Regions from separate parts of the Burkholderia sp. MSh2 genome, predicted to be linked through region 2. Evidence: riboswitches for the same ligand, from Rfam matches in the RefSeq annotation. Region 2 holds a riboswitch; the other holds the start of a gene.
What was found. Region 2 has a riboswitch for FMN ahead of GQ57_RS23860 (6,7-dimethyl-8-ribityllumazine synthase). Riboswitches for the same ligand answer to the same signal wherever they lie in the genome.

Region 1 (3,402 bases), on a different contig from region 2:
TCGTCGTGTTCACCTACATCGCGCCGATTCTCGAGACCGTTTCGGGGTATTCGCCGCGCTCGGTCGCGCTGATCCTGGTGCTGTTCGGCGCGGGCCTGACCGTCGGGTCGGCAACACGCTCGGCGGCAGGCTGGCCGACCGCGCGCTGATGCCGTCGCTGATCGCGATCCTGGTCGCGCTGATGGCCGTGATGGCCGTGTTCGCGAAGACGAGCCACCTGCCGGTCGCGGCGGCCGTCACCGTGTTCGTGTGGGGGATCGCCGCGTTCGCGACGGTGCCGCCGCTGCAGGCGCGCGTGGTCGAGAAGGCCGCGAGCGCGCCGCATCTGGCCTCGACGCTGAATATCGGCGCATTCAACGTCGGCAACGCAGGCGGCGCGTGGCTCGGCGGCCTTGCACTCGCGCACGGCTTCGCGCTCGATGCGCTGCCGTGGGTCGCCGTCGCGGTGACGTTCGCCGCGCTCGTCGTCACGTGGTTCGCGATGCGGCTCGATGCGCGGGCCCCGGCGCGGGGCGCCGCGCCGGCCGTGAGGTGAGCGGCACGCCGCCGACGGGGCGCCGCCGCACGGGCGCGACGGCGACGCGATAGCGGCGGGAACAGGCTCGCGAGAAACGCATTCCTCCGCGATGCTGATAACGGTGTGAAGATAACTTCGTTTGCCCGTGCCAGGCCGGGTGATAGCGTCTCGATACGCGCCGTTGCAGGCGCAACCCGATTCCGATCCCGGCTTACCCCCTACGCAGGGCCGCGTGGCGGCCCGGAGGCAATGCTATGTCTTCACCCCTGGCGCTGGTGCGCGATGTGTCCTCTTTCGAGTCCGGCAATGCCGCCGAAGCGCGGACGTCCGCGTCGCTCGATCTTCTCGAACAGGTCGTCGGCGTGAATCTCGCGCGGTTGCGCGCCGAACGGCAATTGTCGCTCGATGCGCTCGCGCGGCTGTCCGGCGTGTCGCGCGCGATGCTCGCGCAGATCGAGTCGGCGCGCAGCGTGCCGTCGATCAAGGTGCTCTGCAAGATCGCCGCGGCGCTGAAAGTGTCGGTTGCCGCGTTTCTGCGCCGCCATGCGGTGAACGGCTTCGAGCATCTGGCGGCGGAGCGCGCGTCGCGCGTCGTCAGCTCGAACGGCCGCTTCTCGGCCCGTGCGCTGTACCCCGAAGGCGAGCCGGCCGCGGCCGAATTCCACGAGCTGCGGATCGCACCGCTGCATACGGAGCCCGGCACGCGCCGCGCGCCGGGCACGACCGTCAACCTGGTCGTGAGCGAGGGCACGCTCGAAGTCAGCGTGCACGACCGCCGCCAGTTGCTCGCGACCGGCGACGCGATCGTGTTCGACGCCGACCAGCCGTACAACCTGCGCAACCCGGGCGACAGCGAAGCGCGCGCGTTCCGCGTGACGGTGAGCCCCGAGGTGCCGCCGCGCTGGCTCGTGCCCGACGCGGCCGCGCACGCGGCCGGCTGAACGACGCGGCCGCGCACGGCGGTTGCCGCCTGTCCCGGGCGGAGACGCGACGCGGCCGTCGGCCATTCGGACGATGCCGTTAGACGGAGTCGTCAGTAAGGTTTTATGTGTGGCCCGCTGCGCCGCGTGCGCAGCTGATGTATGCTTGGCCCGCCGATGACGGGGCGTCCCCGTCCGGCAAACAGTGCGTCTTCAGGGCGGGGCGAAATTCCCCACCGGCGGTAGGCTGGCGTAAGCCGGCGAGCCCGCGAGCGCCCGCGCCACCGCGCGGGGTCAGCAGATCTGGTCGAATGCCAGAGCCGACGGTCACAGTCCGGATGAGAGAAGATGTGCAGATAGCCATGTCCGCCAGGGCCGCTTCGCGATGCGTGCGAAGCGGGTTGCCGTTCTGTCTGTTTGCAATGCCCTGAAACGTTTTTCGCCCAAATCGTATTTGCGAGGAGCGTTTCACATGTCCTTGATGTCCGTTTCTTCGTCGGCTCCCGCCGACGCCTTTGCCGATCTCCCGTTGCTGGATTCCGAACCGTTGCCGCCGCGCATCGCCGCCGCGCTCGACGCGATGCGCGAGGGTCGCGCCGTCGTGCTGCAGGACGATCACGACCGCGAGAACGAGGCCGACCTGATCGTCGCCGCCGAGCGCATCACGCCCGAGACGATGGCGCTGCTGATCCGCGAGTGCAGCGGCATCGTGTGCCTGTGCCTGACCGACGACACGGTGCGCGCGCTCGACCTGCCGCCGATGGTGCAGACCAACGAGAGCCGCAACGGCACCGCGTTCACCGTCTCGATCGAGGCGCGCGAAGGCGTGCATACGGGCGTTTCGGCGGCCGATCGCGTGACGACCATCCGCGCGGCGATCGCCGACGGCGCGAAGCCGCACGACATCGTGCGCCCCGGGCACGTGTTTCCGTTGCGGGCGCAACCGGGCGGCGTGCTGGCGCGTCGCGGTCACACGGAAGGCACGGTCGACCTGTCGATCCTTGCCGGCCTGAAGCCGGCCGGCGTGCTGTGCGAGCTGATGAATCCGGACGGCACGATGACGCGCGGCGACGACGTCGAGCGTTTTGCGAAACGGCACGGGCTGCCGATGCTGACGATCGCGGAGCTGGTCGAGTTTCGCGAGGCGCTGGCGGCTGCGCGCGAGGGCTGCTTGAGCGACGCGTAGACGCGGTGCCGGGCGGGCCGCAAATCTGGAGAATCGGCGATATTCGGCTTCCGGAGCGCTACCTATACTCGGCCGGGCTTGGCAGCGGTACCGCTGCGCTTGCACCGGAGCCCGCGGCAGTCACGCGCGGGTGTCGATCACGAGTCAACAGAGGTAGGAAAATCATGCGAACAATCAACGCAACGGAACGCGCATGCGTCGGCGGCGGGGCAGGTGTCCCGAACCTGGCCCAGGCGGCTGCGAACAATCCCGATCCGGCAACCGCGGCCGGCAAGGACGCCGCATGGCCGGCCGGGCCGGTCGTCGAAGGCACGCGCCGCCGCTATTTCATCTACTTTTACCCGGAAAGCAGCAGCACGTCCGGGATCCCGCGAGAGTGGCTGCGTTAAGCGCAGATAGCCCGGCCCGGCTGGTCGCGTTCGGCGATTGACCGGCCGGCTTGCGTTCGCGACGGCACGTCGTTCAACGGTGTGCCGTCGCCTGACGTTTACGACTGCACGTCGCCGAATTCGCCGCGCATGCCGGCTTCGACGAGCGCCGGCAGCTCGTCCATTTTGCGCATGATTCGCGTGATGCCCATCGCACGCAGCGCATCCGCGTAGTTGTCGGGAATGTGGCTCGCGCCGACGAACGCGATCGTCTTCATTCCCGCCGAGCGCGCGGCATTCAGCCCCGACACGCTGTCCTCGACGACGACGCAGCGCGCCGGCGCGACACCGAGCGATTGCGCCGCATGCAGGTAGACGTCGGGGTAGGGCTTCGGTCGTGCAACCTGTTCG
Region 2 (3,402 bases):
TCGTGGCAGTCGTGGCAGTCGTGACGAAAAGTGCGCTCATGTGATCAATCTAACCAGTCGGCCCACGCCTGTCAATAAGACATTCGAGTCTTGATTTACTTTATACATCTCATGATTCTTAAAAATCGCCAAATTGCAGCGACAACGAAAGAATATGAAAGCAACAAGAAATGACGTCGTGGAAAGCGCACGACGTCTTTATTCGTGAATCAGAGATCGTCCGGCCACGGTATGCACATACTCGCCGCCAGCAGTCCCTCCCAACGCCTGGCTTGAATCGCACCTCGTCTGGTTCAGAGTCGCGGCACCGCAGGTTCGACACGGTAGAACGTCACGTTGCGCAACCAATTCCGCCGTTACTTGAAAAAGGGAATCCGATCTGCTTCCGGCTCCCCGCCCCGCCAATCGCCACGTCAACCTGTTCGCGAAATCACGCGCCCTGGTCATCGTGTACGACAGCCCGCAGTATTCAGTGCGGTCATCAGGAACGATCGTCCGCTGAATAGAGTAAGCGCTCGACATAACCCGACAACGTTGCGGCCTTCGACCGCACGCTTCGAACCGATTCGATAGCGTCCCACCGCCCGCGCGAGTAAGCTGCGCATCGATGCCGGCCCCGGGCATACCCCGGGAGCAACCACTGCGCAACACGAGATAGGTCTCCGCATGAATTTGCTTAGAACACTGATAGTGGGAAATTCCGGTTCGGGAAAGAGCTGGCTTGCCGAACGCATTGCAAATCGCATGGGGTCGCCCTGTATCGATCTGGATTCGATTCATTGGCTTCCAGGCGGGTACAACGTTGCTCGCGAGCGCAACGAGGCCATACGGTTGCTGCGAGACGCCGCGAAAACCGACCGCTGGGTGATAGAAGGAATTTACGGTTCGCTCGTCAATGAGATCCGCAGCGACTCCACGGCACTCATCTGGCTGTGTCCCGATGAAACGGAATGCGTCGAGAACATTCGCCAACGGGGCGTGCGTCGTGGAGGAGACGCGGCGTCATTCGACGCATTGCTGGATTGGGCTTCGACGTATCGAAGCCGTCAAGGGCCAAGTTCATACATTGGCCACCAGCGACTGTTTGGCGACTACGGGGCAGACAAGAAAATTCTTGGATCACGCGACGCGATAATGGCGTTCCTGGATCGCCTGGAAACGTAGCCTGCCCTCGTGTTTGCGATTTTCGGCGCAATGAATCGCGTCCATAGGGTCGCGACGTACCGAAGGCCCGCTCGAGAATACGTCGAACGACTGCAGAAGCGCGGCATCGACGTCAGCTTCGCGGACGCGCCAGCAAAGCCACCATGCGTGCCACGGGGCAAACCACCCCGCGGCACGCGCCCTGCCGTTCGGCAAGGACGCAGCGCAAGCGTCAGGCGGCCTGCTTCATCGCAGTGGCCGCGGATTCCGCCTTGAGCGCGGCAACCGCGCCGATCGTATCGACGCATGCACGCGCGAGCTCCGCGCCTTTCACGAGGAAGTGTTCGTGGAAGAAACCGACATGCTCGGCCGATCCATGGAAATGATGCGGCGTCAGCACCGCCGACAGCACCACCACCTCGGTATCGAGCTGCACCTGCATGAGACCCGAAATCACCGCTTGCGCGACGAAGTCATGGCGGTAGATGCCGCCATCGACAACCAGCCCGGCGCAGGCGATGGCCGCGTATTTGCCGGTTTTCGCGAGTAATTTGGCATGCAGCGGAATCTCGAAGGCGCCGGCCACTTCGAAGAAATCGCAATCCGCTTCGCTCATGTTCGCATGGCCCAGTGCATCGACAAACGCGATTCGGCACTGGTCGACGATCTCCTTGTGCCAGCACGACTGGACAAAAGCGATACGGGGAGCGGCAGTTGGGGAAACGTGGGAAATCTGTGTCATCGGCTGATCCTGTGTGAGTTGAATGGGCGCACAGGGACAAGCCGCGTACCTTGCGTACGCAACGAACCCCGCTCTCTCTCATCCGGACTTTAACCGTCGGCCCCGGAATCACACCGGGTCTGCTGACCTTGCCGTGACAACCATCCCCGGCAAGCGCTCGCGGGCTACGCGCAATCGCGCGATTACCGCCGGTGGGGAATTTCACCCCGCCCTGAGAACGTTCGCAGCACTTGGCTGCAGACGGAATCTACCACAGTCCTGCCGCGATTGTTTCTGGCTTCGATCGTCCTGTACGATCGCGCACGCGAACCTGGATTTTGCAGGCTGGCGGCTGACACGCTCCATGCCTCACCAGTTGCATCCGCCCATCAACGGGGCTCTTCGGCAAATTCAGACGGCCCCAAAGCGTGATCGGCTTGACGCAAGCGCAACCGGTTCATGGCAAGCCGCTGCCAGGTTCCGGCCACGTGTTCCGCAAGACTCGCGCCCGGATCGCTCCAGGTTTCCTTGGCGCGATTCCGTAGCACGAGAGCATCGCCGCATCGCCCGAAGATGCCTCCCGTCAGACCATCGCGCCCCGGCGGCCGGGCCGGAACCCATGCATCCTGGCCGACTGCGCCACGGCCGGCGCGAGCAACGCCAACGCCACCATCGCCCACGGCAACGAGGCGGCCCCTTCGCGCCCCAGCAATAATGACAGGGACGCGAATTCACGGATAGGTGTATAGAGTCAACCGATTATTCGATATTTCATGTTCCATCAATGCAATTGATTCGAAAATACATTTGCAAATCGATATCGACTTACCTTCTCGCCAGGCAGTTTTCCCGAACGAAATTGACGTCTCGATAGCGTTCCCGCTTCACACGATCGACCGCAGCTTGCGTTACATCAAGGCGATCGACATTCGCCACTGCGACAGCTCGCCCAATCGCAATGGCGAATGCAAACACGGGGAAACCGCCTGTAGCGGCCAGGATGTAAATCGGCGACCATTTCACGATCGCGATGGCGTTCGACTATCCTATCCGGCATCGTCACGCGCGCAACCAGCCATTGTGATGCGCGGAGGCCCCGTGGACCAACCCGCCGCGCTCGCTCGCCTACGGCTGCGTGCTACTCTCGTTAAAGGCACCGGCCGAGACAGTTCAGTGGTGCGCGACCAGTGAACATCGTGGATTTACGCATCATGTACTCGATCTTTCCCGCGTTCATATCTGCCCTGTTCCTCGGGTTCGGCCTCTACGTGCTGGCCACCAAGGGGCTCACGCGCGTGTCCGTCCCGTTCGCGTTGATGTGTGCGTCGACCTTCGTCTGGCAGGGAACATGGGCGTTCCTGTTCCAGACGACCGATGCGAACGTCGCCAACCTGCTGGTCAAGGCAGGCTATCTGTTCATCCTGTTCCTGCCGACGACCTTCTATCATTTCGTCACGGAGATCGTGTCGCGCCGGAGCGAGCGGCCGATCATGTTCGCATCCTACGGGCTCTGCGTCCTGATGGCCGGGCTGCTGGTC

Region 1: it holds a riboswitch for FMN, as region 2 does, so the genes downstream of both, ribB (3,4-dihydroxy-2-butanone-4-phosphate synthase) here and GQ57_RS23860 (6,7-dimethyl-8-ribityllumazine synthase) in region 2, are expected to answer to the same signal.

Annotation. Positions count from the first base shown of each region.
Region 1 is NZ_JPGM01000042.1:3,921-7,322, reverse strand. Features, by position in the region: partial or broken gene GQ57_RS25215 (MFS transporter) at 1-535, shown strand, start outside; gene GQ57_RS25210 (helix-turn-helix domain-containing protein) at 772-1,458, shown strand; FMN riboswitch at 1,643-1,791, shown strand; gene ribB (3,4-dihydroxy-2-butanone-4-phosphate synthase) at 1,910-2,623, shown strand; gene GQ57_RS25200 (hypothetical protein) at 2,788-3,012, shown strand; gene GQ57_RS25195 (HAD family hydrolase) at 3,111-3,402, opposite strand, start outside.
Region 2 is NZ_JPGM01000038.1:45,673-49,074, reverse strand. Features, by position in the region: gene GQ57_RS40040 (adenylate kinase) at 667-1,164, shown strand; gene GQ57_RS23860 (6,7-dimethyl-8-ribityllumazine synthase) at 1,376-1,885, opposite strand; FMN riboswitch at 1,952-2,108, opposite strand; gene GQ57_RS42020 (hypothetical protein) at 2,672-3,055, shown strand; gene GQ57_RS23855 (sensor histidine kinase) at 3,076-3,402, shown strand, end outside.